Regions from separate parts of the Streptomyces sp. NPDC008317 genome, predicted to be linked through region 1. Evidence: riboswitches for the same ligand, from Rfam matches in the RefSeq annotation. Region 1 holds a riboswitch; each other region holds the start of a gene.

Evidence for each region. A riboswitch is a leader RNA that binds a small molecule or an ion and turns the genes downstream of it on or off. The one in region 1 is predicted to bind cyclic di-AMP.
Region 2: linked by a shared signal. The riboswitch ahead of ACFY9V_RS27175 (NlpC/P60 family protein) and the one ahead of ACFY9V_RS10380 (peptidoglycan DD-metalloendopeptidase family protein) in region 1 are both predicted to bind cyclic di-AMP.
Region 3: linked by a shared signal. The riboswitch ahead of ACFY9V_RS04850 (peptidoglycan DD-metalloendopeptidase family protein) and the one ahead of ACFY9V_RS10380 (peptidoglycan DD-metalloendopeptidase family protein) in region 1 are both predicted to bind cyclic di-AMP.
Region 4: linked by a shared signal. The riboswitch ahead of ACFY9V_RS20550 (transglycosylase family protein) and the one ahead of ACFY9V_RS10380 (peptidoglycan DD-metalloendopeptidase family protein) in region 1 are both predicted to bind cyclic di-AMP.

Annotation. Positions count from the first base shown of each region.
Region 1 is NZ_JBIBFQ010000003.1:102,427-110,194, forward strand. It holds gene ACFY9V_RS10375 (AAA family ATPase) at 1-2,628, shown strand, start outside; gene ACFY9V_RS10380 (peptidoglycan DD-metalloendopeptidase family protein) at 2,809-3,780, opposite strand; cyclic di-AMP (ydaO/yuaA leader) riboswitch at 3,784-3,999, opposite strand; gene ACFY9V_RS10385 (GNAT family N-acetyltransferase) at 4,325-5,341, opposite strand; gene ACFY9V_RS10390 (uridine kinase) at 5,439-6,083, opposite strand; gene ACFY9V_RS10395 (hypothetical protein) at 6,331-6,525, shown strand; gene ACFY9V_RS10400 (hypothetical protein) at 6,718-7,768, shown strand, end outside.
Region 2 is NZ_JBIBFQ010000009.1:129,186-136,953, reverse strand. It holds gene ACFY9V_RS27190 (VWA domain-containing protein) at 1-1,200, opposite strand, end outside; gene ACFY9V_RS27185 (NlpC/P60 family protein) at 1,335-2,447, opposite strand; gene ACFY9V_RS27180 (hypothetical protein) at 2,455-2,586, opposite strand; gene ACFY9V_RS27175 (NlpC/P60 family protein) at 2,883-3,959, opposite strand; cyclic di-AMP (ydaO/yuaA leader) riboswitch at 3,967-4,121, opposite strand; gene ACFY9V_RS27170 (NlpC/P60 family protein) at 4,288-5,418, opposite strand; gene pcrA (DNA helicase PcrA) at 5,760-7,768, shown strand, end outside.
Region 3 is NZ_JBIBFQ010000001.1:1,146,653-1,154,420, reverse strand. It holds gene ACFY9V_RS04865 (histidine kinase) at 1-114, opposite strand, end outside; gene ACFY9V_RS04860 (hypothetical protein) at 597-899, shown strand; gene ACFY9V_RS04855 (hypothetical protein) at 1,115-1,663, shown strand; gene ACFY9V_RS04850 (peptidoglycan DD-metalloendopeptidase family protein) at 1,770-2,894, opposite strand; cyclic di-AMP (ydaO/yuaA leader) riboswitch at 3,185-3,357, opposite strand; gene ACFY9V_RS04845 (N-acetylmuramoyl-L-alanine amidase) at 4,037-4,672, shown strand; gene ACFY9V_RS04840 (hypothetical protein) at 4,754-5,689, opposite strand; gene ACFY9V_RS04835 (hypothetical protein) at 6,140-7,420, opposite strand; gene ACFY9V_RS04830 (hypothetical protein) at 7,552-7,768, opposite strand, start outside.
Region 4 is NZ_JBIBFQ010000006.1:71,884-79,651, reverse strand. It holds gene ACFY9V_RS20560 (cytochrome P450) at 1-685, shown strand, start outside; gene ACFY9V_RS20555 (transglycosylase family protein) at 983-2,032, shown strand; cyclic di-AMP (ydaO/yuaA leader) riboswitch at 2,338-2,521, shown strand; gene ACFY9V_RS20550 (transglycosylase family protein) at 2,525-3,259, shown strand; gene eno (phosphopyruvate hydratase) at 3,428-4,708, shown strand; gene ACFY9V_RS20540 (septum formation initiator family protein) at 4,847-5,341, shown strand; gene ACFY9V_RS20535 (DUF501 domain-containing protein) at 5,383-5,985, shown strand; gene ACFY9V_RS20530 (exopolyphosphatase) at 5,982-6,992, shown strand; gene ACFY9V_RS20525 (methyltransferase domain-containing protein) at 6,989-7,756, opposite strand.

The DNA.
Region 1 (7,768 bases):
CGACGGCTCGACGCCGAGGGCGTGGCGATGGTCTTCGCCGTACGTGACGGCGCCGGGTCGTTCACCGCGCCCGGCCTGCCCGAACTGCGGCTCGGCCCGCTGCCCGAGGACGCGGCGCGGGCGCTGCTCGCCGACCGCGGCGGCGCACCGGCCGACACCGTACGCACCCGCGTGCTCTCCGAGGCGCGGGGCAATCCGCTGGCGCTGCTGGAACTCCCGCTCGGACCGTCAGCCGACGCGCGGGGCGCGGGCGGTTCCGCCGCGGCCGGCGGCGGGCTGCCGCTGACCACGCGCCTCCAGATGGCCTTCCACGGCCAGGTCAGCCACCTGCCGCCCGGCACGCAGACGCTGTTGCTGGTGGCCGCGGCCGACCACACCGGCGACCCCGACATCCTGGTACGCGCGGCGGCGGTGCTGGGCGTCGGCGTCGACGACCTGCCGCCCGCGGAGGAGGCGAACCTGGTCTACGTGGACGACGAGGACATGCTGCGCTTCCGGCACCCGCTGGTCCGCGCCGCGATCCATCAGCGTGCCGCCCTCCCCGACCGTCTCGCCGCGCACCGCGCCCTCGCCGAGGCCGCCGACCCGGTACGCGACCCCGACCACCGCGCCTGGCACCTGGCCGCCGCGGCCACCGGCCCCGACGAAGCCGTGGCCACCGCCCTCCAGCGGACCGCGGGCCGCGCCCGCGAACGCAGCGGCCACGCGGCGGCCTCCGCCGCCTACGAACGCGCCGCCCGCCTCAGCACCGACCCCGTCGCCCGCGTCGAACGCCTCCTCCTCGCCGCCGAATCCGCCTCCGAAGCGGGCGACATCCCCCGCGCCCGCGCCTTCGCCGACCAGGCGACCCGCGCCGCCGAGACCGAGGCGGAAGCAGCGGCCGTACGAGGCGGCGCGGAGCCGTCGTCGGCCCCAACGGCCCACGCGGAGCCGGGCACTTCACCCCGCGCGTCCACGCCGGGCGGTCAGGCACCCGCCGGATCGACTTCCGGTGTCGACGCCGCCGTCGGGCAGAGCGCTCCGCCCGGCTCGTCCGGACCGGGCGGCCCCGCACCCGGCGATCCGGCGTCCACCGCCGACACCGGCGGCGTCGGCGGGCCCGTTCCGCCGCACCCGTCCGGGCCGGGCCGCCCGGCGCCCACCGAAGCCGCGTCCACCGCGGCGCGGGGCGCGGCGAACCCGTTGTCCGCCGTGCGCGGCAGAGCGCTCTATGTGCGGGCGCTCGCGGACTTCTGGGAGGGGGATTTCGGCGCGGCGCATCAACTCCTTTTGGAAGCGGCGGATTTGCTGGCGGAGGCGGATTCGGCGGCGGCGGCGCGGATGCTGGTGCAGGCGACGCATACGGCCTGGTACCTCGGCGACGACGAGGTGGCGGGGACGTTGGGGCGGCTGGCGGCGCTGGAGCTGCCGCCGTGGGCGCCGATCCGGCCGGTGGCGGAGTTCCTGGTGCGGGCGATCGGGCCAGGCAGCGCGGCGGCCGGGCCGCCCGACGTGGCCGAGGCCGCGGCGGCGTCACGGGCCGCGCGCGGCGGCCGGGTCGATCCTCGGGACCTGGTGATGCTGTGCGGGGTGGGCCTGGCGCTCGGGCAGGACGCGGCGGCGTACGACCTGGCGACGACGCTGGCGGCGGAGAGCCGCGAGAGCGGCGGTGTCGGCAGGCTGACGACGCTGATGTTCTTCCGCGCGGAGGCGGAGCTGTTCGACGGCCGCCTCGACGAGGCCGTCGCCACGGCGTCCGAGGGGCTGCGGATCTCACGGGACACCGGACAGCGGCAGTGGGTCAGCCAGTTGAGCAGTGCGCTGGCGCATGTCGCGGCGCTGCGCGGGGACGAGGACGAGTGCCGCCGGCTGGTGGACGAGGCCCTGGCGGGCGGCGCGGGCACGGCGATGGCGCCGGGCGCGCCGTGGGCGTACTGGTCGCAAGGGCTGCTCGAACTGGGCCTGGGCCGTACGCAGTTCGCGCTCGACCGGCTGTCGCTGCTGACCGAGCCGACCGTACGGCACCACATCTCCGCGACGCGCGGCGTCCCCGACCTGGTGGAGGCGGCGGTGCGACTGGGCGTGCCGGAGCGGGCGGACGAGCCCGTGGCCAGGTTCGAGGCGTGGGCCGCGCGTTCCGGGCAGGACTGGGCGCGGGCGCTGGTGGCGCGCTGCCGGGCGCTGCGGGCCAAGGACGCCGACGCGGAGGCGTACTTCATCGAGGCGCTGGCCCTTCACGACCCGCACCGAAGGGTGTTGGAGTCGGCGCGTACGGCGCTGCTGTACGGCGAGTGGCTGCGCAGGGCCCGTCGCAAGAGCGAGGCACGCGGACACCTGCGGGCCGCGCTGGAGACCTTCGAGCGGCTCGGCGCGCGCCCGTGGGCGGACCGGGCGCGCAGTGAACTGGGCGTGTCGGGAGCGTCGGTGACGGTGGGTCAGGACACGGTCAGGTCGGTCGCGGACGAGGCGGGGCTGACGCCGCAGGAGTCGCAGATCGTCCGGCTGGCCGCGCTCGGGCTGACCAACCGGGACATCGCCGCGCAGCTCTTCCTCAGCCCGCGCACGGTCGGCCACCACCTCTACAAGGCGTATCCGAAGCTCGGCGTGGTCTCGCGCGGCGAGCTGGCCGCGCTGTTCCCGGACACGTGAGCGCGTAACGACGTCACCGCGTAACGACGTCACCGCGTAACGACGTCACCGCGTGACCACGTCACCCGCGTGACCACGTGGACTCGCGGCCCGTCACGCGGGTGTGCCCGCCCGGTGGTGAGGAACCGGGCGGGCACGGATGCCGCGAGGAGCCGCCACAGCGGCTGTGGAGCGGGTGGGTCAGGAAACGGTGACGCCGTGGGAGGCCAGGTAGGCGACCGGGTCGATGTCGGAGCCGTAGTCCGGGGTCGTGCGGACCTCGAAGTGCAGGTGCGGGCCGGTCACGTTGCCGGTCGCGCCGGAGACGCCAATCTGCTGGCCCTCGGTGACGGTCTGCCCGGCCGAGACGAGCGCCTGGGTCAGGTGGCCGTACAGCGTGTACTTGCCGTCGGCGTGCTTGACGATCACGTCGTTGCCGTAGGCGCCGTCCCAGCCCGCGGAGACGACGGTGCCCGCGGCGACCGACTTCACGCTGGTGCCGGAGCCGACCAGGAAGTCCACACCGGTGTGGTAGCCGCTGGACCAGTTGGCGCCGGAGGCGTGGTACTGGGTACCGATCGCCGCGTCCCCGACCGGCTTGGTGTAGCCGGAGGAGCTGGCGGCGGTGGTGTCGGCGGACTTGGTGGTCGTGGTCGTCGTGTCGGACGACTTCGACGGGGCGGTGGTCTCGGCGGGCGCCGGGGTCGCCTTCTTGGCGGGGGCCGGGGCCGACTTCTTCGGCGCCGGGGCGGACTTCTGCGCGGTGGCGGGCTTTTCGGCGGAGGCGCCGTTCAGCGTGAGGTGCTGGCCCGGGTAGATCAGGTTCGGGTTGGAGCCCACGACCGACTTGTTGTCGGAGTAGAGCTGCTGCCAGCCGCCGTTGACGTGGTGGCTGTCGGCGATCTTCGACAGCGAGTCACCGCTGACCACGGAGTACTTGGTGGTCTTGGCCTTGGCGGCCTTGGGCGCGGCGCTCTTGTCCGCCACGGTCGTCGCCTTGACGGCGGAGGTGTGCGAGGCGGTGGCGGGGGCGCTGTGGGCGGGCTCGGCCGCCGAGGCGATGCCCGCGCCGACCAGCGGCAGGGCGATGGCCACGCCACCCGTGCCCGCGGCGATGCAGATGCGGGTGAGGCGGCTCATACGGGTCTTGCGGTGCTGTCCCTTTGCGGGCATGGGGGATTTCCTCTCCTACGCCTACGAGGTGAGCTGTCGGGTTCGGGCAGGAGATGCCCGGTCACGTGGAAATGCCGTTGCGTGTACGCAAGGCGCCGCGACTTCACCCCGAGCCGTCCGGTACTGCTGGACGGCGACTTACCTGGGTCCCCCGCCCCTGCCGTGTGTGATCAAAGATCCAGGAAACCGGGCGGCGGCAGGATTCGGCGTTCCGCCCGACGGACATTCGCAATTCGCGGGCATCCGGCCCGCAGGAGGCGAAGCTAAACGACCGGCCGAGCGGCGGGCAACCAACCGTGATCGTCGTCGGGCGCACCGCTTGGAGCGCGGTCACTCCCGGTCGTCCGCCGTCACCGCTGCGTGTGCGAGCCGCTCACCGTCCGTGCCTCCGTGACCGATTCCTGGTGACAAACCGCCCGGATCGGGAACAGTGGGTACATCGGGGGAATCGGACCGTGTTCCCGAGGTGATGCCGCTCACTGCGGACCGGCCGAGTGAGCCGCATCACGCCTAAATGCCCGATTTAATACGCTACTTGGGGATATCAGTAGCTGCCGGGCGAGCCGCCGATCCGGCCGTCGAGCGACCTGCTGAGCCGGTACGCGACCGGCCGGAAGCCGACCGCGGGCCAGTGCCCCGCCGCCAGCGGTGAGGCGGAGTGCCAGCGGGCCGACATGTAGCGGTGGCCGTGGTCGTACGCCCAGGCCAGCGCGGTGGCGAGCAGGACGCGGCTGACGCCCTCGCCGCGCGCGGAGGGTTCGACGTACGCCTCGGCCAGCTCCACGCAGGACTCGGGGATCACCGGGTCGGGCGTGGCGGGGACCAGCAGCACCATGCCGATCTCCTCGCCCCTGCGGGAGGCGATCCAGGCGCCGCTGCGCGGGTCGCCGAGCGCGTCGGCGTAGTAGACCCGCAGGGCGGCGAGCGCGCGTTCCGGCTGGGGCTGGAACACCGCGGACTCGCGCTGCCTGCGCGAGGACTCGGCGGCCATCCGGCCGATCTGCGGCAGGTCGCCGACGCCCGCGCGCCGGATGCCGAGCCCTTCGACGCCGCGCGGCTGGCGCCCGCGCGCCTTGACCGCCATCAGACCGTGCACCAATTCGCGGCCGAAGCCGAGGTCGGCCCAGGGCAGGGTGGCGGTCTCCCCCGCGGGCACGTCGACGTAGTGGACCAGCCGTCGCTCCGCGACGAGCCGGGCCGCGACGCGGGCGTACAGCGCGCGCAGCACCTCCGACTCGCGTCCGCCGGGCAGCGCGTGACCGCCGTGCGGGACCAGCGCGGAGTGCGGGTGGCTGCGCAGCCCCGCCGGGTCGTCCTGGGTGAGGTCCACCGGGACGGCGGCGAGGTGTCCGATCAGGCCGCCGTCGCCGTCGAGCGCGCGGGCGGCCTCGAGACCCGGAACGCCGATCAGCTTGCCCAGCAGTTCCTCACCGCGCACGGGGCCGTCGGCGAGCCACGAGCGTTGCGACGGCGGGCGGCGGGCGCGCGCGAACCAGCGGTCGTAGCGCTGCACGGCCTGGGGTATGTGCTCGGTGGTCAGCGGCGCGATGGCGACAGTCATGGTGGATGGGGACGCTAGCGGGGTGCGCGGTCCCACGGCAAGGCGAGGCCGGACCGGCGGCGGCCGGGAGGTCAACGGGCTTACGCGCGAGGGTCGTTCAGCCTGTCCAGGCGGGGTGTCGCGGGTCGTCGGCACGTACCAGGACATCGGCGGCCTGTTCCGGCATCGCCTCCCGGTCGTAACGGTCGAATGCGGGCAGCGTCCACCGGTCGGCCTGCGCCGTGCGCCGCTCCAGCGCGGCCGGGGACAGCCGCAGATGGACCGTCAGATCGAACGGCAGCCCCTGCCCGAGGAGCAGCGGCCCGTCGAGTACGAGGACGCCGCCGGGCGGCAGGCGCACGTAGTCGGCGCGCGTGGCGCGGTCGGTGGCGGCGTCCCACAGCGTCGGCAGGACGCGGCCCGAGCCGCCGGTGCCGAGCGGGTCGAGCACTTCGCGGCGCAGCGCGCCGGTGTCCAGCCAGAGCTGGTAGTACGCGTCGGCGTCCTGGTGGCCGTACTCGTAGCGCAGGGACGCGGGCCGCAGGAAGTCGGCGGCGCGCACCCGGAGCGCGCGGCGGCCGAGAGCGGGCAGCGCGGCGGCGACGGCGTCCGCCAGATCGCCGGGGCGGGCGGCGTCCGCGCCGTCCACGGCCACCCGCCACCAGGGCCCCGGCCCGTCCGCGCTCACCCCCGCGGTCGCGTCCGCGATCCGCTCGGCGAGGGTGTCGGCCAGCCGTGACCAGGTGATCGGGGTGAGCTGCACACCGGCCATCCTGCACCGCCGTCACCCGTTCGGGCGACTTCACTGCGCCAGGAGCGGGGCGGGGGGCGCGGTGGGCACATGAACCGGTCCTGGCGGGCAATGCTCGCGCCGGGCACCGTTCGCCGCCTCCCCCCACATGGTGGAAATTCGCTACAAATCACTCATTTGCCACCGTGCGTGATCTATTACTTTTTGTGAGCCTGGAAGAACTCATGGTGACCGTCCCCATCACCCAGGAGAAAGCCCAATGATCCTGTCGATCTCCGGCGTCGTCCTTCTCGGCGTCATCTGCTTCCTGTTCTTCCGCAAGGACGGGCTGAAGGTGTCCCACGGCCTCGTCTGCGCCCTCTTCGGCTTCTACCTCGCGGGCACGGCCATCGCCCCGAGCATCAAGGCGGGCGGCGCGAGCCTGGCCAGCCTGCTGGGCGGGATCAAGGTCTAGGGCCCCGGCCCGGGACCTGGCCGTCGCCGGCGGGCGGCCACTCCAGTACGGGCCCGGCGCGGTCGTCCGCTCCGGGCCCGTGTCCATTCCGGCCGCCGCCCGTCCCCCCGCCGCACCCTCAGGGCGCCGCCCTTCCCCACGCGGCCCTTCCCGCACCCGAAGCCCGAACCCGAACCACCCATGGAGCACCCCGTGGCCAGGCGTCCCCTTCCCAGCATTCTGACCAGCCGACCCGCGCTCGTCCGCGGGCGCGATCTGGCGCGTACCGCGGCAGACAGCGCCACCGACGTGCTCCATCCGGTCATCACCATCGCCCGCGGCATGCGCAAGCAGGTGCTGTGGGCGGGCGGCTGGTGGGGCCGCACCCCCAAGGACCGCCGCGGCCCCGCGCTGCTGCTGGCCGCCGCGGGCGTGGTCGTCGTCGTGATGATGCCGTACGGCCCGCTGCTGGCGATCGGCGCGATCATGGCGTCCGCCGCCTGGATGGGCCGCGACCGCACCCCCGCCGCCCCGGCGGGCCCGAGCGAGGCCGAGACCGGCCGGCTCCAGGCGCTGTACGAGGCGCTGGTGCCGTACCTGTCGGACGCCGGGGACCCCGCGCCGCTGTACGCGCACGAGGGAAGCTGGGAGAAGGTGTTCAGCGAGTACGAGTTCCAGGGCGGTCGGCTCGCCCGGCTGCACCTGCGCTACCCGGCGTACTTCACCGACGGCGAGGCCGAGTCGCGCGCCCGGGTGGAGCAGCTTCTGCACGCCAAGGCGGGCCGGGGCCGGGAGTACCGCTTCGACTGGAACGAGGAGGAGAACCACCTCACCCTCACCGCGCTGGCGCCGCTGCCGACCGACATCGTCGCGCAGCGCTTCATCACCTCGCCCGGCGAGACGGTCCTCGGCTTCACCGACGCCGGTGCCGTCCAGCGGACGGTGCCGGTGACCGGCGGCGAGGGCACCAGGGACGCCCCGCCGGTCGTCTGGCGCACCGGCCCCCGCTCCACCGAGCCGCACCTGCTGGCGCTCGGCCAGCCCGGCACCGGCACCACCAGCCTGCTGCGGTCCATCGCGCTCCAGGCGCTGGTCCACGGTGACGTGGTGGTCGTGGACGGCAGCGGCACCGGTGAGTACGCGTCGCTGATCGGGCGGCCCGGCGTCCTCGCCGTGGAGGGCGGCCTGTCCGGCGCCTCCGCCACCCTCGAATGGGCCGCGCACGAGACGGAACGGCGGCTCATCGCCGTCAACCGGGCGCGGC
Region 2 (7,768 bases), on a different contig from region 1:
TACCTGCGCGATGACCTTCTGCTCCTCGTTGCCGAAGCCGACCAGCTTCATGTCCACCTGGCCGTTCGGAGACGGCTTGCGGCGCTTGAAGATGCCGATCGCGCCGACCCGGACGTGCAGTTCCAGCCACTGCGGCAGCGAGCCGAGGTCGAGGTCGGGCAGCCGCGCCGGGTTGCTGGCGAAGGTCCACGCCTGCATGACGCCGTCCGGTACGAGTGCGGCGGCCACGGCCGCCATCCGCTCCACCACGTCGTGCACCACGCGCCGCGAGTACAGGTGGGACATCGACCCCGACGCGTCCAGCACGATGATCACCCGCGCCCGGACGTTGTCGGCGCCGTGCTTGCGCAGGCTCACCGCGACCTGCTCCTTGCGCAGCGACAGCCGCTTGCGCATGTCGACCGGCAGGTGCTCCTCGCCCTTGACGAGCGAGGGCGCACCGGAGCCGGGGGCAGGCGCCGACGCGTATGCGGACGCGGGCTGCGCGCCGTACGCAGAGCCGTCCGGGGAAGCGGGCTGGGCGGGCGCAGAGCCGTACGGGGAAGCGGGCTGCGCGGGCGCAGAGCCGTACGGCGAGGGCGCCGCGTACGGGGACGCGGGCGGCGGGGGCGCGGCGGGCATCGGCGGCGCGGCGGCGGGCGCCGTCACGGGAACGGGCGCCGCTTCCTCCTCCTCCGCGTCCACGCTGATGCCGAAATCGGTGGCGAGCCCCGCGAGGCCCGAGGCGTACCCCTGGCCGATCGCGCGGAATTTCCAGCCGTCGCCGCGCCGGTACAGCTCACCCGCGACGAGCGCCGTCTCGGATGTCGCGGTGACCGGGAAGTACGCCAGTTCGGCGCCGGACGCCGCGTCCAGCAGCCGCAGCCCGAGGCCGGTCATCGCGCCGAAGGTGCCGCCGTCGGCGGACGCGCACAGCATGATCCGCTCGATCCCCGGCTCGACGCGCGCCAGGTCCACCTCGATGGTGTCGGTGACCACGGCCGCCTGCCGCTTCCCCGCGTGCCGTACGGCCCCCGACGCGTGTCCTGGCTGGTTGTAGAAGACGAAGTCGGCGTCGTCCCGCACCTTCCCGCCGCCCGCCAGCAGCAGCGCCGACGCGTCGGCGTCGGGCCCGCCGCCCGCTCCCCAGGCCAGTTCGGCCCGTACGGCGGGCACGGCGACCGGCACATTCGCACCCTTGCTCAGCGGCGTAGACGTCATGGGGCAAGTCTGCCCGGAGTCGGGCGGTTCGTCAGGAGAAGAGCTTGTCCGGATTTCGTATCAACATCTGACGTGCGGACCGGTGGGCGGGGCGGACGGGCCGACGGCCGGGCTCAGCGGGCGGGCGGCCTCGGTCAGGTGGGGCGGGTGGCTCCCGCGAAGGGCATCTCGGAGATCGGGGCGATACGGACCGGGGCGCCCGGGTGCGGGGCGTGGATCATCTGGCCGTTGCCGATGTAGAGGCCCACGTGGCTGATGCCGGAGTAGAAGAAGACCAGGTCACCGGGTTGGAGCTGGGACTCGGAGACCCGGGTGCCCGCGTTGATCTGGGTGTACGTGGTGCGCGGGAGCGAGACCCCCGCGGCCCTCCAGGCGGCCTGGGTGAGGCCGGAACAGTCGTACGAGTTGGGCCCGGTGGAGCCCCAGACGTACGGCAGGCCGAGCGCGCGGTAGGCGAAGGTGACGGCCTGGGCGGCGCGCGAGGACGGCGCGGCGACGGGCGTCGTGTCGCCGGGCAGCGGCGTACGGGCGCTGGCGCGGGTCGCGGCGGCCGGTCCCGACGACGGGGTGTCGGCGGCCTCGACGGCCGCGCGCTGGGCGGCCGTCAGCCGGTCGAGCAGCGCCCGCGCCGCCCGCAGCTTGCCCTGCACGGTCGCCTTGCGCGCGGCCAGCTTGGACTGCGCCTCCTTGAGCGCGTCGAGTTTCGCGTCGGCCGCGTCATGGGTACGGGTGACGTCCCGCTGCTCCTCGGTGAGCTGCGCGAGCGCGGTCGCCGTCCGCGAGTCGAGGCGGTTGAGCATCCCGGCCCGGTCCAGATACGTGTCGGGCGAGGAGCTGAGCGCGAGCTGCACACTGGGGTCGAGCGAGCCGGTGCGGTACTGCGCCGCCGCGAGGGCGCCGATCGTGTCGCGGGTGGCGTTCAGCCGCGCGGTCTTGCGGGCCAGTTCGTTCTGCAGATCGGCGACCGCGGCGCGGGCCTGATCGGCCTCCTCCTTCGCGCCGTTGTACTGCTCGGTGGCGGCCTCCGCCTGCCGGTAGAGCGTGTCGACCTGGTCCTTCACCTCGCTGAGCGAGGCCGGTGCCTGCGGCCGCGGGTCTGCGAGGGCGGATTCGCCGAGCAGGCTCACGGAGGCGGCGGACGCGAGCGCCACGGTGAGGGCGGCGCGGGTCGCGGTGAGCGCCGACGTGCGGGCGGACGTACGCGCCGCCGAGGTTCTGCGGTGTGAGGCGGGACTGTGGGAGGCCATGCGGCCGTCATTCCTTCCAGTGCTCCGACGGGCCCGCGCGGAGGCCCGGCGACGCCTGCACGGGGGAGCAGAGCGCCGCCGGACCTTCGGCGGGGGTGACCGCGCCGCCACGGTCCTGACGGCTGTGGGGATCGGTCACCTGGGTAGCGACGCTAAACCTGACCGGGGGTGCGCCAGGGGAAGGAGACCGGGACTGCTCCGATTCGACCGGCCCGTGACCGTAAACGACCGCCGTTCGACGGGTGACCCGGTCATATGCGCGCGCCTGCTGACCAAAGTGCCCGGTCGGGAGGTCCGACCGGGCACGGGGTGCTATGCGGGGCTGTGAGCCCGGCGGTCCTGAGGCTCCGCGGACGCGGGCTCAGGCTGCACGGGTTCAGGCGATACGGGCTCAGACTGCACGCGCTCAGGCGGTGCGGGCCCTGGTGATACGGCTCAGGCGATGCGGCGGGCCGCAGCGAAGGGCATCCAGCTCATCGGGGCAACCTCGACGACCGCGCCGCTGTGCGGGGCGTGCACGATCTGGCCGTTGCCGATGTACATGCCGACGTGGCTGATGCTGGAGTAGAAGAACACCAGGTCGCCGGGGCGCAGGTCGGACTGCGAGACCGCCGTGCCGTCCTTGACCTGGTCCCACGTGGTGCGGCCGATGGAGATACCGGCGGCGCGGTAGGCGGCCTGGGTGAGCCCGGAGCAGTCGTACGCGTCGGGGCCGGTGCGGCCGGAGCCGTACGGCTTGCCGCGCTGCGACATCGCGAACTGGATGGCGGCGGCGGCGCGGCCGGACGCCGGGCCGTTGTAGGTGTAACTGACGTTGCTCGCCGTGGAGTTCGAGGAGTTCGAGGAGCCCGCGGTGTTGGTCGGGGCGGTGGGCCGCATCGCGGCGAGCTTGGCGCGCTCCTGCGCGTTGAGGCTGTTGAGCAGCTTCTGCGCGGCGGCCAGCTTCGTCTGGACGTTCTTCTTCGCCGCCGCGAGCTTGTTCTGCGCGCTGGTCAGCTCGTTGAGGCTCTTGGTGGCCTGCGCGCGCTGGATGGACGCCTGCTCCTGCTGGACCTTGAAGGTCTCCAGCGCCTGTTCCTGCGTGGTGGAGATGCGGTCCATCATGTGCGACTGGTCGAAGAACTTCTGGGGGTCGTCCGTCAGCAGCAACTGCGTCGTCTGGTCGAGGCCGCCGTCGCGGTACTGCGCGGTGGCGTACTGCCCGAGCACCCGCCGCGTCTCGTTCATCTTCGCGGTCTTCTGCGCGACCTGCTCCAGGAGCTGATTGGCCTTGGCCCGCTGGTTGTCGGTCTTCTCCTTGGCGGCGTCGAAGTGCTGCGTCGCTACCTCGGCGTCCTGGTTGAGCTGGTCGATCTGCGCCTTGACCTCGGTGATCGAGGGCTTCGCGGGCGCCGCACTGGCGCTCTCGCTGAGCAGGGTGACCGACGCGAGGGCCGCTGTGGTGATCCCGACGGCGGCCCGTGGACCGGCCGTGGACAGTATGCGATTGCGCGGCTTGCGGTGCGACGCCAAGGGAGGCGACTCCTTCCGAATACCGCCGACCGGGTTAGCTGACGGGTTCGGGCTGAAGGTCGCCCTACGGTCCCGACGCCTGCTGCGGCGTCCGTTCCGATTCACCCCACGTGCTGTTGGGTCCCCGGCTCCGGCCTGGGCCGGATTGAGCGGAGGTGATTCGCTGTCGGCTCTTCAGCCGACGGGGAAGCTCACCACCTAGCGGGCTACCGTAGTCAACTTGTGCGAGCCTTGGGAAGTTTGGATTGCAATGTGACCGAAATCGCTTTGTGATCTTACCGTTTGTGAGCGCGGCGGCGTCCGGACAAGTCGGACTATGCCGGGTGGACTATGCGGGACGGACCGCCCCGTAGAACGGCATTTCGGTAATCGGGGCGATCTTGACCACGGTGCCGGTGTGCGGCGCGTGGATCATCTGGCCGCCGCCGATGTAGAGGCCGACGTGACTGATGTCGCTGTAGAAGAAGATCAGGTCACCCGGCCGGAGATTCGACTCCGACACCCGCGTGCCGACGTTCACCTGGTCCCAGGTCGTGCGCGGCAGATCGACCCCGGCCGCCTTCCACGCCGCCTGGGTGAGCCCCGAGCAGTCGTACGACGTCGGCCCGGTCGCGCCCCACACGTAGGGCTTGCCGAGCTGCTTGCGCGCGAAGGCGATGGCGTCGTCGGCCTTCGAGGAACCCGTGCTCGGCACGGTCGGCGTCGAGGAGTCCTTCGCGGCCTTCGCCGCCTTCGCCGCGGCCTCGGCCGCCGCCTTCTCCTTGGCCGCGATGGCGGCGGCCTTGACGCGCGCCTCTTCCTCCTGCTTGGCCCGCAGCGCCGCGAGCCGCGCCTTCTCCTGCGCGTTGAGGCTGTTGAGCAGCTTCTGCGCCTCGCCCAGTTTGGCCTGCACATCCCGCTTGGCGGTGCGCAGTTCGCCCTGCTGGGTGGTGAGCGTCGCCAGGCTCTTGGCCGCCTCGATGCGCTGCTGCGTGGCCGCGGCCTGCTGCACCCGGTACGACTCGACGGCCTTCTGCTGCCGCTTGCCGAGCACGTCCGACAGGTGCACCTGGTCGAGCATCGACTGCGGGTCGGTGGCCAGCAGGTAGCGGCCGGTCGAGTCGTCGCCCCCGGTGCGGTACTGCGCGGCGGCGTACTGCCCGAGGACCCGGCGCGAGTCGTTCAGCGCCTGCGTCTTCTTCGCCGCCTGCTCCAGGAGCCGGTTGACCTTCGCGTTCTGCGCGTCGGTCGACTCCTTGATGCCGTTGTACTTCTCCGTGGCGACCTCGGCCTGGTGCGTCAGCCCGTCGACCTTCGCCTTCACCTCGGCGATGCTCGGCTGCTTCGGCTTGGCCGGCTCGGCGCTGGCGCTCTCCGCGAAGAGGGTCACGGTGGCCAGCGCGGCCGTCGTGATCCCCACGGCCGCACGCGGGCCGGGGGTGCTGAGGATCGCGGCGCGAGCCTTACGGTGTGTCGCCATGGCGCGCGGACTCCTTTCGGACGCCCATCCGGACGCTGCTGGAGCGAGACCGTAGCCAACGCTCCGGGCTGCTGGGAAGAGCGGTGTCCGATAGGCCCGATACCTTTTCGTAATCATTTCCCATTGTCACGGTGCGTGGTAACGGGACTACGGGGTAAAGGTACGTGGTTGCCCCGGAGGCGGCCGTTGGGCGGGGGGCCGGGAGTGTCGGCCGGGGTTCCGGGCGAAGGGGTTGGGGTGTCGGCCGGGGGGCCGTCGTACGGGGGTCGTGGGGGGTCGGCCGGGGGCTGTGCGGGGAAGGGCCGTGGGCTGTCGGTGCCGGGCTCTAGACTCGGGGAGCGATGAGCAGCCTCTTTGACGACAACTTCCTGAACGGTCTGCATGTGGCCCCCGAGCCCGCCGACCCCACCGCTCCGCCGCCCCCGGAGGACGGGGGCCCCGGCGGCGAGCACGTACCGGACGACCTGTTCGGCGGCCGGTTCGACGGACCGCCGCCGCAGGCCACCGGGCGGGACGCGTATTACCGTGACGGCGCCCCGCGGCCCGCCACCGACCCCGCGCAGCTCCTGGAAGGGCTCAACGAGCAGCAGCGCGCCGCCGTCGAGCACGCGGGCGGCCCGCTGCTCATCGTCGCGGGCGCGGGCTCCGGCAAGACCCGGGTGCTCACCCACCGGATCGCCTATCTGCTCGGCGCCCGGCACGTGCACCCCGGCTCCATCCTCGCCATCACCTTCACCAACAAGGCCGCGGGCGAGATGAAGGAGCGCGTCGAGGAGCTGGTCGGCCCGCGCGCCAATGTGATGTGGGTCTCCACCTTCCACAGCGCGTGCGTGCGCATCCTGCGCCGCGAGTCCAAGTCGCTCGGTTTCACCTCGTCGTTCTCGATCTACGACGCCGCCGACTCCAAGCGGCTGATGGCGCTGGTCTGCCGGGACCTCGACCTGGACCCCAAGCAGTACCCGCCGAAGTCGTTCAGCGCGAAGATCTCGAATCTGAAGAACGAGCTGATCGACGAGGAGACCTTCGCGGCCACCGCGGAGAACCCCTTCGAGAAGAAGCTCGCCGAGGCGTACGCGATGTACCAGTCGCGGCTGCGGGACGCCAACGCGCTGGACTTCGACGACATCATCATGACCACCGTCAATCTGCTCCAGGCGTTCCCCGACGTCGCCGAGCACTACCGGCGGCGCTTCCGGCACGTCCTGGTCGACGAGTACCAGGACACCAACATCGCCCAGTACACGCTGGTCCGCGAGCTGGTCGGCACCGACCAGGACGAGGACGCGGCCGAGCTGTGCGTGGTCGGTGACGCCGACCAGTCGATCTACGCCTTCCGCGGCGCGACGATCCGCAACATCCTCCAGTTCGAGGAGGACTACCCGCAGGCCCGCACGATCCTGCTGGAGCAGAACTACCGCTCCACGCAGACGATCCTCACGGCCGCCAACGCCGTCATCGAGCGCAACGCGGGGCGGCGGGCGAAGAACCTGTGGACCGAGTCCGGCGACGGCCCGGTCATCGTCGGCTACGTCGCCGACCAGGAGCACGAGGAAGCGCAGTTCATCGCCGAGGAGATCGACCGGCTCACGGACGCGGGCGACGCCCGCCCCAGCGACGTCGCCGTCTTCTACCGCACCAACGCGCAGTCCCGTGTCTTCGAGGAAGTCTTCATCCGCGTCGGCCTGCCCTACAAGGTCGTCGGCGGCGTCCGCTTCTACGAGCGGCGCGAGGTCCGCGACGTCCTGGCGTATCTGCGGGTGCTGTCCAACCCCGAGGACACCGTGCCGCTGCGCCGCATCCTCAACGTGCCCAAGCGCGGCATCGGCGACCGCGCCGAGGCGATGATCGACGCGCTGGCCGCGCGCGAGCGGATCACCTTCCCGCAGGCGCTGCGGCGGGTGGACGAGGCGTACGGGATGGCGGCCCGCTCGGCGAACGCCGTCAAGCGCTTCAACACGCTCCTGGAGGAGCTGCGCACCATCGTGGAGTCCGGCGCGGGCCCCGCGGTCGTCCTGGAGGCCGTGCTGGAACGCACGGGCTATCTGGCCGAGTTGCAGGCGTCCACCGACCCGCAGGACGAGACCCGCGTGGAGAACCTCCAGGAACTGGCCGCCGTGGCCCTGGAGTTCGAGCAGGAGCGGGACGCGGACGAGCCGGGCACCCTCGCCGACTTCCTGGAACGGGTCGCGCTGGTCGCCGACTCCGACCAGATCCCCGACGAGGACGACTCCGGCGGCGTCATCACCCTCATGACCCTGCACACCGCCAAGGGCCTGGAATTCCCCGTGGTGTTCCTCACCGGCATGGAGGACGGCGTCTTCCCGCACATGCGGGCGCTCAGCCAGGTCAA
Region 3 (7,768 bases), on a different contig from region 1:
GGCGAAGCAGAGCGCGGCCGCGTCCACGGCCCAGTCGCGGGGCGTACGGCCCTCCGGGCGGGCCTCGGTACGGCCCTCCGGGCGGCCCTCCGTACGGAGGTCGGCGTCGGTCATTCCCCGAGGGTAGGGGCGGCGGGGGTCTCGCCCGGGGAACCGTCCCCTATCCGCCCTCGGGTGCCGGACGGCGGGGCGTGGCCGACGGGTGGGCGCTCATTGCCGCTGGGGCTAGTCCTCAAACGCCGGACGGGCTGATTCATGGCATCTGGCACACCGCCAGCCCCGGCCTCCGTCCTCAAACGCCGGACGGGCTCATTCATGGCATCTGGCACACCGCCAGCCTCGGCTCCCGTCCTCAAACGCCGGACGGGCTCACTCACCACCTCTGGCACACCCGCCAGCCTCGGCTCCCGTCCCCAAACACCGGACGGGCTGACCCACCGCCACTGGCACACCCGCCAACCCCGGCGCCCGTCCCCAAACACCGGACAGGGCGACTCGCCGCCCCTGGTCGCGGACCCCCTCGCGGAGGCGGCGGACGAGGGGCGGTTAGCCTCGGAGGCAAGGCTTCGGGGTTGGTGCGTGAGGAGGAGGACGGGATGGCTGGGGTTCCGGCGAGTGTGGTGGCGGCGGGCGGGCTGATCGGCGGCTACGGGGTGGCCCGGTGGACGCGGAAGCGGGCCCTGGGGGGCGTGGCCCTCGCGGCGGCGGGCACGCTCGCGGCCCGCGAGTGGCACGCGCGCTCGGGACCGGCGGTCGCCACGACGCTGACCACCGTCTACGTGGCGGCTTTCGCGGGTTCGCACCCTCTCGCCCGTAAGCTCGGCGCCTGGCCCGCCGTCTTCACCGTCGCCGGTGGCGTGGCCGCCGCGTCCTGGGCCGTGACGGGCCGACGCGGCTGAGGCGGCGTGCTTGAACGCCGACGCGGGCGACGCCGCTGAGACCATGTCCCGGCCGTGACGGGCCGACGCGGCTGAGAGCCGCGCGTATGAACGCCGACGCGGGCGCCCCGTCCAGGGCGGTCGCGGGCCGACGCCGACATCGCCGCCACCCCTGAGACCACGCCCCGGCCGTGACGGGCCCGCGCGGCTGAGAGCCGCGTGTTTGAATGCCGCGCATGGACGACGACGATGTCACGAGCGGCGGCGGGGCCGCCGGTTCCGGGTCGGCGCGGATATGGATCGGCGCGATCCCGTCGGTGGATCCGGACGGCGTGGAAGTGATTCTGGACCTCGATCTGGACTCGCCCGACCCGGCGGAGCGGATGATCCGTCTGCTGCTGAACCGGGGGCACGAGGGCGAGGAGGGCGTCTTTTATCTGCTGCCGGACGACCTCTCGGCGCGTTATGAGCGGATCGGCGAGCGGTTGGCCGTGACGGTGCTGTCGCACCACGCGGTGCTGGACGCCGATCTGGGCGAGACGGACGAGTTGCGGACGCACCTCGCCGGGCTGGTCCGCGATCCGCTCGACGCCGACCGTCTGGTGCTGCTGCGGGGCGAGATCGTCACCGACTTCGTGCCGGCGGTCCAGGACGACGGCGCGCAGCCGTTGCTCGTCATCGAGCACACCGATGCCGCCGCCACGCTGGCGGATGTCCTGCGCCAGTTCGACGAGGGCGGGACGGGTATCGCCGTGCTGTCGGCGACGCTGGACCGGAAGGGCTGACCGAACCGGCCGCATGCCAACGGCCCTGGCGTCGGGGGGGAGCGCCAGGGCCGTCGGGGTTAACCGGAGGAGCGGTCCCGGGTGGAGCGGGACCGTCCCAGATGGTTCAGACGGCGATGTCGTGGGCGCGGAGCCAGACGGCCGGGTCGATGGGGGCGGCCCCGGCGGCGGGGCGGACCTCCAGGTGGAGGTGGGGGCTGGTGACGTTGCCGGTGGCGCCGACGCGCCCGATGGTGTCGCCGGTGATGACCTCGCCGGAGGTGACGACCATGGTGGAGAGGTGGCAGTACCACAGCTCGGTGCCGTCATCGAGGGTGAGGATCACGCGGTAGCCGTACGAGCCCGCCCACCCGGCCGAGGTGACCGTACCGGTGTGGATGGCGTGCACCGGGGTGCCGGTGGGAGCGGCGAAGTCCTGGCCGGAGTGGGTGTTGGCCCACAGGGAACTGGCCTCGCCGAAGCTGTCGGTGAGCGTGTACGAGGCGAGCGGCTTGAGGTACGAGACCGCGAGGTGGGCCAGGCGCTCGGACTCGGCCTTGGCGGCGGCCTCGGCATCGGCCTTGGCCTGTGCTTCCGCCGCGGCCTTCGCGGCGGCGGCCTGCTCGCGTACCTTCTGCGCGGCGGCCTCGCGGGCGGCCTGCTGGGCCGCCGCCTTCTCGGCCGCCTCGCGCTCGGCCCGCGCGGCGGCGTCCCGCTGCCGCGTGGCCTCGTCGATGATGCGGGCGCGCAGGGCCTCACCGGGGTCGGTGGGCACGGGGGCGGCGGACGGCGCGACGTCGACGGAGGAGGCGGCCACCACGGCGGTCGGAGCCGTGGTCGAAACCGGCGCCAAGTCCGTAGCTGGGGCCAAGTCCGTAGCCGGAACCAAGTCCGTAGCCGGAGCCAAGTCGGGGTCCGGAACCAAGTCCGTGGCCGTATCGGCGGCCGTGCTCACGGAGGTCGTACTCACGGAGGTCGTACTCACGGAGGTCGTGCTCACGGAGGTGTCGGGGGCCGACACGTCCCGTACCGCCGCGCCGAAGAAGTCACCGGCCGTGGGCAGCGCCGACACGCCGGGGGAACCGGCGGGCGAGACCCCGGTCGAACTCGGGGGCAGGTCAAGGGAGTCGGGAATTTCCGGCAGATCCGGGACCGCTATGGGCGCGGGTACGGCGTCGGCCGCGACGGCCACGCCCCCGGCCCCTACGGCGGCCATCGCGGCGACGCCGAGGACGGTCGAGCCACGGGCCACGGAGCCGACGGAGCGCTGGCGCGGAAGCCGGTGACGGTTCGCGCCCTGAACGCCGTACGCGCCGTATCCGCCCTGCGCGCCCACGGCACCGGCGTCGCCCTGGGCCGCGACGTACGCGGCGGCTTCGGCAGTGGCAGAGACAGAGGCAACAGAAGCAGAAGCAGTGGCTTCGGCAGAGGCGGCGGAATCCCCTGGAGAATTCCAGTCGTCCCACTCGCCGGGGGGATCGGCCGCTGGGGCCGCCGGGGCGGGAGCGTAGGCAGGCTGGTTGGACGCCACGCGGGCGCACTCCTTTCCTTCCTTGTCGCCTACCGGGTTAGCTGACGGGTTCGGAGCAGGAAGGTCTCCTACGGGCCTGGATGCTGCCCGATTCACCCCATTGGACCCCTCCCGTACGCCAGGGTGTGGCGAGCAGGAGGGCGGGTCCCCGGTTCCCGCGGACGGGATTCGGCAAGCGCGCGGTGCCGCCTCTGTGGCGGTGGTGACAACCGCGCTGCGTTATCGAACGTTAATAGAGCCGGGGTCGTTTTCCAAGCCGAATCAAAGAGTTGACGTCGGGAACCAAACAGTCACGGAGTGCGTGATACGGGTAAACCCGGCACCGGATGTGGCCGGGTAGTGATGTGAGTGTGTGTCAGTTGTTATGCACAGGGGGACGGTTCGATTACGTACGGTCAGGGCGCGGCGCCGATTCCGTGTGCACGGCCGTGTACGGCGTCGGCCGACGGCCGGGGTCCGGCAGCCAAGCAACGGGCGGCGACGGGGCCGCTGCGGTCTCGCCACCGGTGTGGACCTCTGCCAATTCGCGAATCGCTTGGCAGGTCACGCACCCGGACCCCACCATGAGCAGGCCCCGTACATCTGTCATGCACTCGTCCTCTCCATGACGCCCAAGGGAGCTTTTCATGGCACGCCCCAGCGACCCCCAAGTACCCGCGCCGTCAAGCCCGTTGAGCCCGGCCGGTGAATCCGGCCAGGTTGGGCGCGAAGTCGACGCCGCGGGCACGCCCGGCGTTATGTCCACGGGTACGTCCGCGGGCACGCCCGGCGTGACGTCCACGGGTACGTCCGGGGTCGTGTCCGGGGTCCCGGTCCCGTCCGGGGTCGTCTCCGGCGCCGAACCCACCGGCTCACCCGGGCGCATACCCGGCGCCCCCGCCGGGGTCCCGCTCGCGGCGGAGACGCCCACCCGGCGCTCGCTGCTGCGCGGCACCCTCGCCTTCGGGGCCGCCGTCACCGTCGGCGTCACGGCGGACCTGACGTCCGGGATCGGCCGCGCGTCGGCCGCCACCGTGGACTACCCGTCGGCCTCCTGGACCCCGGCCAGTTCCGGCAACTACACGGCGTCCAACCGCACTTCGACCTACCCGATCAACCTCGTGGTGATCCACGTCACCCAGGAGTCCTTCACCGACACCATCAGCCTCTTCCAGGACCCCTCCCACGCGGCGGCGGCCCACTACGTCGTCCGCTCGGGCGACGGCGCCATCGCCCAGTGCGTCCGCGAGCGCGATGTCGCCTGGCACGCGGGCAACTGGGACTACAACACCCGCAGCATCGGCATCGAGCACGAGGGCTGGGTCGACCAGCCCGCCTACTTCACCACCGCGATGTACCACTCCTCGGCCGCCCTCACCGCCGAGATCTGCGACAAGTACGGCATCCCCAAGGACCGCGACCACATCATCGGCCACGTCCAGGTCCCCGGCACCGACCACACCGACCCCGGACCCAACTGGGACTGGGTCCGCTACATCCGCCTGGTCAACGGCACCTGACGCCTCCGGCGCGGAATCGGCGCGGAATCGGCGCGGAATCGGCGCGGATTCGGGGGACGGTGCCCGAGCGCACGGCGGCCTTCACCTCGTGGACGTGGCCGCGTCCAGGGGAGGCAGGAGGTCGCCGTGGTGGAGGCGGAGGAGCCGGTCGTGGGCGGGGGTGAAGAGCGCGCGGCCGGTGTCCGGCGGTACGTCGCCGGGGGCGGCCAGCGGGGGGAGTGCGGTGGCCGGGAGGGACGTGTGGCCCGTCGCGCGCAGGAGGCGGGCGAGTGCCTCTTCGCGCGCGGGGCCCGCCAGTTCCTCGTCGGTGATCACGCAGACCGCCGGGTGGCGGAGGAGCCACTGGCTCCGGCGGGCCTCGTGCATGCCGGGGAAGCCGGGGTCGGTCAGCGCGAGGGTGATGCGGGCGTCCAGCGTCGGCAGGGCGGTGAGGATGTCGCGGTAGACGAGGTGTTCCGGCAGGGAGCCCACCTGGCCCTCGGGCCGGGTGAGGGCGCGGATCTGGCTGATGATCCGGTCGCGGATGTCCCGGTGGTGGAAGACGATCGGCGGCCGTCCGCCGGAGTGCCAGACGCGCAGAAGGTCGGCGTCGGCCCGGCGCAGGTCCAGGCCGGTGACGTACCAACAGCCCCTGCCCGGCAGCAGATCGAGCAGTTCGGCGGCGGGCAGCCGGGCCAGCCGGGCTTCGGCGCCGGGGTCCACGGGTGAGCCGTGCGTGACCGGCTGGCCCAGGCGCGTCCACCACACCCGCCACAGGGCGCTGACCGCCTCGTGAAAAGCGGGCTCCGCATTCGGGTTCGGACTCGGATTCGGGTTCAGCAGGCGGGCGGCCCTCTCGGGACCGTAGGCGGCCGTGAGCAGCGAATACACCTCGCCAGGACCGGGCTGCCGCGTCCCGGCCGACTGATCTCCGCTCATCGTGCCGAGCGAGGCATACCCGAGCGCGCCGGTGATCCCGGCCACCACCGGCGTCCCACTGCCCGGCAAAGACACGACGATCAAGTGGGCAGCGGACATGTAACTCTCCGAAGAAGTCGGGGCGGGCCGGGCTTGCTGCCCGGCGATGAACGGCATGGCGGGGGTACGTGGGCGCGTGGCGCTCACGGCCACGAGGCCCGGTCGCGGGTACGTGACCACGCGTGAGACCGACCGGTATGCGGGCCGCACCGACGTACGTGGCGCGTCGCGCACGCGGGTGCGCGGGCAAACGGTGCGTCGCCACCCGCGACGGGCCACCCGTACGCGGGCCTCGCCGACGTACGGGGCGCACCCGCGCCCGCACCCGCGCGGCTGGTGCGGCCGCCCGGTCGGAGCCACCCTGGGCGTGGCGCGCACGCACGCGTAAGGCCACCGGGACGCGGCCAGGCGTGCGGCGCACGGGGACGCGCGGGGCGAGGGGCGGTCGGCCGCCCGGGCGGACGGGACGGCCACGGACGGCGCGGGGGTACGCGGTCGGCGGTGTGGCGGTCACGCCGGAGTAGGTGGCGGTCGGCGGTCGGCCGCCGGGTCAGCGGAGACGACCGGGCCGCCCGGCGTAAGGAGAAGGTCTTCGTATACGTGGTGGCGGCGGGCCGTGACGCGGTCGTGGAGCAGGGCGGCGGCGCGGGCGGGTTCTCCGGCGTCCGCGAGGGCGCGGGCGAGGGTGTCGTGGATGATCTCGCGCTCCACGCGCACCCCGCCGATCCGGTCCGCCGCCTCGCCCAGGTCGGCGAGGAGGTCGGCCGCCGCCCGGGGGCGGCCCGCGGTGATCTCCGCCAACGCCCGTACCACCGGGGCCAGTACGTCGCGGAACTCCGTGCGCGGGTCGGCGGCGGCGCGGCGGGCCAGGGCGTGCAGGTCGTCAGTCGCGGCCTCCACGGCCAGGGCGAGGGCGAGGTTGAAGGTGTGGAAGACCTCCGCCATGCCGCCCGGTCCGGCCAGCAACTCCCGTACGTGCGCGCGGTCGTTGCGCCCGGCCGGTTCCTGTCCGGCCAGCAGCAGGCGCCAGTTGGTCGCGGCCCGCATGCCGACGTCGGACCTGGACAGGGCCGCGTCCGCGCGGCGACGGGCGTCGGCGAAGTCGCCGCAGGCGATGGAGTGGAGCGCGGCGTGCCAGGTGAGATGGCGCGACTGCACCGCGCGGGGGTCCGCCGCGAGCCACGCGTCGAGGAATTCCGTGCCCGCCCGCCCGGTGCCCAACTCGTGCTCGGCGTGGGCGAGGGCGTGGGCGGCGACGCCCGAGCGCGGGCAGATTTCCAGGGCGCGTACCGCGAGCCGGTGGGCGTCGCGTACCCGCCCCTGCTCCGCTCGGGCGGCGGCCAGCCAGCTCGTCCAGGGCCAGTTGGCGGGGCCCGCGAGGGCGGCCTGTTCCTCGACGAGGGCTTCGCCCCGCGCGCGTCCGGCCGGGTCCGCGTCCGCGGCGAAGGCGCCGAGCATGAGCCCGGCGACCTCGTCGGCCGGCCACCGGGCGAAGTGCGCCACCAAGTGGTCCGCGGTGAGCGCGTACTGCCGGTGCGTGAAGAGGAACACGCCGTACACCACGCTCGCCTCGCGCTCGCCGGCCGCCTGCGCGTCGCGGTACGCGACGGCCAACTCCGCCTTCAGCTCCGCGTCGCCGAGGCCGTCGCCGGTCGCCAGGGTGAGCAGCGCACGGGCCAGGCCGCAGTCCGGTTCCGAGGCCGCCCACCGGCGGAGCGACGGCAGCGCCTGCCCGCTGAGGGCGAGCAGTTCGGCCACCGCCCGGTCGCCCGGCGCGGCACTCGCGGCCACACCCGTACCGACACCCGGCGCAGCGCACGTACCCACGCCCGTACCAACGCCCGCCACCGTGACCACCGTTGTGCCCGCCGTTGCCGTCATCCGACCGGCCGCCGCTCGCCGCTCCGCCGCTCCCGCCCGGGTCAGACGGACGACATGAAGACGGCGGTGCAGACGATCCCGCTGCCGCCGCAGTGGTTGCGCGGCAGGCTGAGCGGCAGACCGGTCTGGTTGCCGCCGCCCACCCCGCTGCCCGCGACCGTCGCGCCCGCCGACCGCACGCCGTGGTCCTGGTTGACGCAGGCGTTGCCGAACACCGCGTCGCCGACCCCGAGGACGCTCGCGTGCGCGACACCGGCC
Region 4 (7,768 bases), on a different contig from region 1:
GGTGAAGCGGATGCGCGCGTATCTGGTCGAGCTGATCCACCGTAAGAGAGAAGACCCGGGCGAGGACCTGATCTCCGGTCTGATCCGGGCGAGCGACCACGGCGAGCACCTGACGGAGAACGAGGCCGCCGCCATGGCCTTCATCCTGCTCTTCGCCGGTTTTGAGACGACTGTGAACCTCATCGGCAACGGGGTGCACACCTTGCTCCGCCACCCGGAGCAGCGCGCCCGCCTCCAGGAGTCGCTGGCCGCGGGCGAGACCGGCCTGCTGGAGACCGCGGTGGAGGAACTGCTGCGCTACGACGGCCCGGTGGAGCTGGCCACCTGGCGTTACGCGACCGGCGACCTGAGCCTCGGCGGTCAGTCGATCGCGGCGGGCGACCCCGTACTGGTGGTACTCGCGGCGGCCGATCGCGACCCCGCGCGCTTCAACGCGCCCGATACCGTCGATCTGGCCCGGCGTGACAATCCCCACCTCGGTTACGGCCACGGCATCCACTACTGCCTGGGCGCGCCGCTGGCCCGGCTGGAGGCCAGGACGGCGCTCGCGTCCCTCCTCACCCGCCTCCCCGACCTGCGGCTCGCGGCGGATCCGGCCGAATTGCGCTGGCGCGGCGGACTGATCATGCGCGGACTGCGTACGCTGCCGGTGTCGTTCACCGCCGAGGCCGCGCAACAGAAGTGACGGCGCGTCACGGTCGTGATCGCGACGTGATGATCGCTACACCGACTTGTGATCCGTTGGCCAACACCGCTACGTTCTGCGGTCAACGCGAGAAGCGCGGTCGCTCGTACGGGCACGGTGCGTACGGACGGCCACCTCTCGCGGACGGCTCGCGCCAGACGCGGCGGACGTCACGGAAGCGGAAGCGGAGACAGCAGCAACAGCACCAGCAACGTCGGCGGGCTCCGGCCCGCTCCCCGCCGCCGTCACGTCACGCACCGCGCTCCGGCGCGTAAGGCTTACGAGAAAGGCGACCGCATGCTCTCGTCCGGGAACGGCCGGCACCGCCGACCGCGACAGGCCCCGGCGGCCATGGTGACCGTCGCGGCGACCGGCGCGGGGATCGCACTCCCGCTCCTCGGCGCGGGGGCCGCGCACGCCGCGGACTCCAGCACGTGGGACAAAGTCGCGATATGCGAGACCGGCGGCCTGTGGAGCGCCGACCCGAGCAACGGCTTCTACGGCGGCCTGGCGATCACCCAGGACACCTGGAACGCCTACGGCGGCCAGGCGTACGCGCCACGCCCCGACCTCGCGTCCAGGACGGAACAGATCGCCGTCGCCGAGCGGATGCTCGCCGACCTCGGGCCGAACGCCTGGCCCGGCTGCGAGGACGGTACGGGGCTGCTGGACGCCGTGACGCCGCCCGTGGCGGGCGGCACGCCCGCGGCCACCCCCACCACCCCGGCGCCGTCCGCCTCGACCCCGCCCTCCGGCGACGCCACGACCGGCGGCTCCGGCGGCACCGGGGGCTCGAACACCGACCCGTCGCTGCCGACGATCATCCCGACCGCGCCGGGGACGGACACGCCCACCGGGCCCGCCGACGGCTCGACGGTCACCCCGGTGACGCCCACGGCGCCCACCACCGCCCCCGTCACCCCCACGTCGCCCGGTGACGGCTCGCGGAACACTCCGGGCTCGCCCACCGCCGACGCGCCCGCGACGCCCGGCACGGGCCGCCACGCGAAGCCGTACGTGCCCACCGACGCCGAGCTGGCCGCGGCCGACCAGGCGACCCGTACGGAGCTGACCGCCGTCACGGACGCGGGCGCGGACAGCGGTACGGACACCGGCAAGGGCTCGGACGACGGCAGCACCGGAGCCACCGGCGCCAGCGACACCGGACACAGCGCCGACGGCGGCCACGACTACACCGTCGCGTACGGCGACTCGCTCGCCGGTATCGCCTCCAGCCACCACGTCCAGGGCGGCTGGAGCGGTCTCTACGACGCCAACCGGCAGGTGATCGGCCAGGACCCGAACCTCATCAAACCGGGTCAGATCCTGACACTTGACCTCGGCTGAGGGCTCCGCGTCTTTCTGACCGTCCGTCACGGCCGCGGGGGCAAACCGGACGAACCGTACGACGTCCTCCGCGGCCCGTGTGACAAGCCTCTCGCCCGCCCCTGTGACCGCCCGCTCGCAGAGCGCTGAAACCGGCCCCTGTGACCTGCGATTCTCTGAACCCGCTCTGGGGGCGGGAGCGGTGCGGGGGCGGAACGCGGATGTTTGTCCTTTCCGGCGCCTGTGCTTAGCGTCGTCATCGCTCGCCACAGCGGGCCCCGCCGGTCAGGAACGCCGAGTCCTGCCGCCGACCGACGGGAACAGTCGACGCGAAAGCGCCGTAGGCAGGAGCGGGGGACCCAAGGTCTTTCGCCGGTCACGTTCGTACGGCACGCAGCCTGCGGAACGCACCGGCTCGGGGTTAAGCACGGAATCCGCGGTCGCGGATCCGGCCGGGCAACTCACGCCCGAACCCGACAGCTCACCTCGCAGGCGTCGGTGAGGACACGAACCATGGCTAAGCACCGCCGTACGTCCAAGCTCGTCCGCATCGCCGCGCTCGCCGGTGTCACCGGCACCGCGATCGCCGTACCGCTCCTCGGAGCCACCTCCGCCTCCGCCGCCTCCGTCTCCACGTGGGACGCCGTCGCCCAGTGCGAGTCCGGCGGCAACTGGTCCATCAACACCGGCAACGGCTACTACGGTGGCCTCCAGTTCTCGCAGTCGAGCTGGGAGGCCGCGGGCGGCACCCAGTACGCCGCGCGCGCCGACCTGGCCACCAAGGACCAGCAGATCGCCACCGCCGAGAAGCTGCTCGCCATGCAGGGCCCGGGTGCCTGGGCCTGCGCCGGCGCCGGCAACCTGACCTCGGGCGGCTCCGCGGCGAACGTCGACACCTCGTCGCCGTCCTCGTCGTCGTCCTCCTCCTCGTCGTCGTCTTCCAGCTCTTCCAGCTCCTCCGGCTCCAGCAGCTCGGACTCCTCGAACACCGGCTCCTCCGACAGCTCCTCGCAGCCGTCGCAGCAGCAGAGCACCCCGGCCCCGGCCGAGACCTCCGCGCCGGTCACCCACCACAAGAGCCACGGCAAGGGCAACGGCGAGTACACCGTCGTCTCCGGCGACTCGCTCTCCAAGATCGCCACCGCGCACCACGTCTCCGGCGGCTGGCAGCACCTGTTCGACCTGAACAAGGACATCGTGCAGGACGCCAACCTGATCTACCCGGGCCAGCACCTGCACCTGGGCTGAGGCCACGGGATGTGATCCCCGGCCGGGCACGTACTCTCCCCCGAGCGTGCCCGGCCGGGGCCTTTTTCCGTCTCAGGGTCCGGGCTCGGTACCGGGCGCGACACCGAAGACGGTTAGGCTCAGGTCGAAAAAGACAGAGACATCTCAGAAGGACTGAAGGAGACACTCGTGCCGTCCATCGACGTCGTCGTAGCCCGGGAAATCCTCGACTCGCGAGGCAACCCCACCGTCGAGGTCGAGGTCGGCCTCGACGACGGCAGCACCGGCCGCGCGGCGGTCCCGTCCGGCGCCTCCACCGGCGCATTCGAGGCCCTCGAACTCCGCGACGGCGACAAGAACCGCTACCAGGGCAAGGGCGTCGAAAAGGCCGTCCTCGCCGTCATCGAGCAGATCGGCCCGGAGTTGGTCGGCTACGACGCCACCGAGCAGCGGCTGATCGACCAGGCGATGTTCGACCTGGACGCCACGCCCGACAAGTCCTCGCTCGGCGCCAACGCGATCCTCGGCGTCTCGCTCGCCGTGGCGCACGCCGCCTCCGAGGCGTCCGACCTGCCGCTCTTCCGCTACCTGGGCGGCCCGAACGCGCATGTGCTGCCCGTGCCGATGATGAACATCCTCAACGGCGGCTCGCACGCGGACTCCAACGTCGACATCCAGGAGTTCATGATCGCCCCCGTCGGCGCGGAGTCCTTCTCCGAGGCGCTGCGCTGGGGCGCCGAGGTCTACCACACGCTCAAGGGCGTGCTGAAGACCAAGGGCCTGTCCACCGGCCTCGGCGACGAGGGCGGTTTCGCGCCGAATCTCGGCTCGAACCGCGAGGCGCTCGACCTGATCATCGAGGCCATCAAGCAGGCCGGGTACGCGCCCGGCCAGGACATCGCGCTCGCGCTGGACGTCGCCGCCTCCGAGTTCTACAAGGACGGCAAGTACCAGTTCGAGGGCAAGGAGCGCTCGGCCGCCGAGATGACCGAGTACTACGAGGACCTGGTCGCCTCCTACCCGCTGGTCTCCATCGAGGACCCGCTGTTCGAGGACGACTGGGCGGGCTGGAAGGTCCTCACCGAGAAGCTCGGCAGCAAGGTGCAGATCGTCGGCGACGACCTGTTCGTCACCAACCCCGAGCGCCTGCAGAAGGGCATCGACAACGACACGGCGAACGCGCTGCTGGTGAAGGTCAACCAGATCGGCTCGCTCACCGAGACGCTGGACGCCGTCGAGCTGGCCCAGCGCAACGGCTACAAGTGCATGATGTCGCACCGCTCCGGCGAGACCGAGGACGTCACCATCGCCGACCTGGCCGTCGCCACCAACTGCGGCCAGATCAAGACCGGCGCCCCGGCCCGCTCCGAGCGCGTCGCCAAGTACAACCAGCTCCTGCGGATCGAGGAGATCCTGGACGACGCCGCCGTGTACGCGGGTCGCTCGGCGTTCCCCCGCTTCAAGCACTGAGCCGTCCGTTTCCGGGCCCCGGCCTCCGTACGTCCCCGCACCCGGTCCCGTACCGTGGGCGGGGACGTACTGGCGTGCGCGCCCGTACGGCAGCGTGTGGACGCGACGGCGTGCGAGGACGGCGAGGGGAGACACGACGTGGGGGCGGATCGGTTCTCCACCTCGGCCCGGCTGAAGGCCATCGGCCAGGAGGCGCAGGCCCGGGTGTACCGGGCGGCGGCCAAGCGGCGCCCGCCGCGGCGCAACAAGCTCACCGGCCGCGCGGCGCTGCTCGCCCTGGTGCTGTGCGCCCTGGTCGTGGCGCTCGCCTACCCGACACGGCAGTACATCGCCCAGCGCTCCGACATCGCCGACCAGCGCCGCGAGGCCCAGAAGGCCCGCCAGCGGGTCGAGGAGCTCCGCGAGGAGAAGGCGCGCTGGCAGGACCCGCAGTACGTACGGACGCAGGCCCGCGAGCACCTGCACTTCGTCCTGCCCGGCGAGACCGGCTACAACGTGGCGGCGCCGGCCCCGACCGGGGACGCCGCCGCCGACCACCGGACGACGAACGAGGCCGCCGCACACCGCCCCTGGTACGACAATCTGTGGGACAGCCTCGACCACGCCGACGCCGCCGCCGCGCCCCGGCACTGACCCCTCGCTCCCCGCGTACCGCCCCCGACCTAGAACGGCCCATGACGAAGCACCCCGAGCCCACCGCCCCCACCCCGCCCACCGACGCGGACGTCGCCGCGTTCACGGCGCAGCTCGGCCGCCCGCCGCGCGGCCTGCGCGCGATCGCGCACCGCTGCCCCTGCGGCAACCCGGACGTGGTCGAGACCCAGCCCCGGCTGGAGGACGGCACGCCCTTCCCGACGCTGTACTACCTGACCTGTCCGCGCGCCGCGTCCGCGATCGGCACGCTGGAGGCCGACGGCGTGATGAAGACGATGACCGCCCGGCTCGCCGAGGACGAGGAGCTGGCCGCGGCCTACCGCGCGGCCCACGAGGACTACATCGCGCGGCGCGACGCCATCGAGGTCCTGGAGGGCTTCCCCAGCGCGGGCGGCATGCCGGACCGCGTCAAGTGCCTGCACGTGCTCGTCGGCCACTCCCTGGCCGCGGGCCCCGGCGTGAACCCGCTCGGCGACGAGGCCATCGCCATGCTGCCCGAGTGGTGGGCGAAGGGCCCGTGCGTCGCCCCCGCGACGGAGACCGGAACCGTAACCGCGACCGCGACCGGGACCGGAAACGGAACCGCGACCGGGACCGCCCCCGAGACGGAGGAGTCCGCGTGACGACCGGTACGGCGACCGACGGGCCGCGGGGCACGACCGTCCGCGTGGCGGCCGTCGACTGCGGGACGAATTCGATCCGGCTGCTCGTCGCCGACGTCGACCCCGCGACCGGCGCGCTGACCGACCTCGACCGCAGGATGCGGATCGTCCGGCTCGGCCAGGGCGTGGACCGCACGGGGCGGCTGGCCCCCGAGGCGCTGGAGCGGACCTTCGCGGCCTGCCGCGAGTACGCGGAGGTGATCGCGGAGCACGGCGTCAGCGCGGACCGCGTCCGCTTCGTGGCGACCTCCGCGTCCCGCGACGCGGAGAACCGGGACGACTTCGTACGCGGAGTCGTCTCCCTCCTCGGCGTCGAGCCCGAGGTGATCAGCGGCGACCAGGAGGCCGCCTACTCCTTCACCGGCGCCACCCGCGGCCTGACCGGCGCCGAGGCCCTGGACACGCCGTATCTGGTGGTCGACATCGGCGGCGGCTCCACCGAGTTCGTCCTCGGCGACGACACGGTCACCGCCGCCCGCTCGGTCGACATCGGCTGCGTCCGCCTGACCGAACGGCACCTGGTGGCGGACGGCGCGGTCGTCGACCCGCCGACCGGCGACCGGGTGGCCGCGATCCGCGCCGACATCGACGCCGCCCTGGACGAGGCGGCCCGCGCCGTCCCCCTCGACCGGGTCCGTACGCTCGTGGGTCTGGCCGGGTCGGTCACCACCGTCGCGGGCATCGCGCTCGGCCTGGCCGCGTACGACTCCGCCGCGATCCACCACTCCCGTATCACCGTCGAGCAGGTCGCGGAGATCACCGCGCGGCTGCTGGCCGCCACCCACGCCGAGCGCGCCGCGATCCCCGTGATGCACGAGGGCCGCGTGGACGTGATCGGCGCGGGCGCGCTGGTGCTGCTGCGGATCATGGAGCGCACGGGCGCGAAGGAGGTCGTGGTCAGCGAACACGACATCCTCGACGGGATCGCGTACGCCGTGGCGGAGTCGGCGGGCCGGGACAGGCCCTAGCCGTCTCTGCGGAACAGGGCCGTCCAGAGGAAGGGCTCCCCGAAGTGCGGGGAGTCCTTCGGCTCGTCGCGCATGCGGCGCAGTTCGACCTCGGTCAGGCCGGAGAAGATCCAGCGCAGCGACTCGGGGGTGTAGCCGAGGCCGCCGTGCAGCCGCGCGTCCCGGTAGAAGTCCGAGTCGGGCAGTTCCGAGCCCATCGCCCCCGCGGCGAAGCAGGTGAGCGCGAGATGGCCGCCGGGGGCGAGCACGCGGTCGAGCAGCGCCAGATAGCTGATCCTGCGGTGCGGCGGCAGATGGTGGAAGCAGCCGGAGTCGCAGACCAGGTCGTACGGCCCGCTCAACGCGCCCGCGCCCGCGCCCATGCCGTCGCCGTCGCCGCCCTCGCTCAGCGCGAAGGCGTCCCCTTCGTGGAAGCGGATTCCCTCCACCCCGGCCGCGCGCGCCCGCTCCCGCGCCCATCGCACGGCGGCCGGTGACAGGTCGACGGCGTCCACCTCGAAGCCGCGCCGCGCCAGCAGCACCGCGTTGCGCCCCGGCCCGCACCCCAGGTCCAACGCCCGTCCCGGCCGTACCACCTCCCGGTCCAGGCAGGACACCAGGTTCTCGTCCGGCTTGTCCACGAAGAACGGCACTCCGCGTTCCCGGTCCCCGTAGAACCCGTCCCACCACCCGGCGGCCCCTGCCGTCCACCGGTCCGCGTCCCCGGCGAACAGCCCGTCCAGCAGTCTCAGTACGTCCTCCACCGACCTGATGTCCCGCTCCACGCCAGCCCCCTC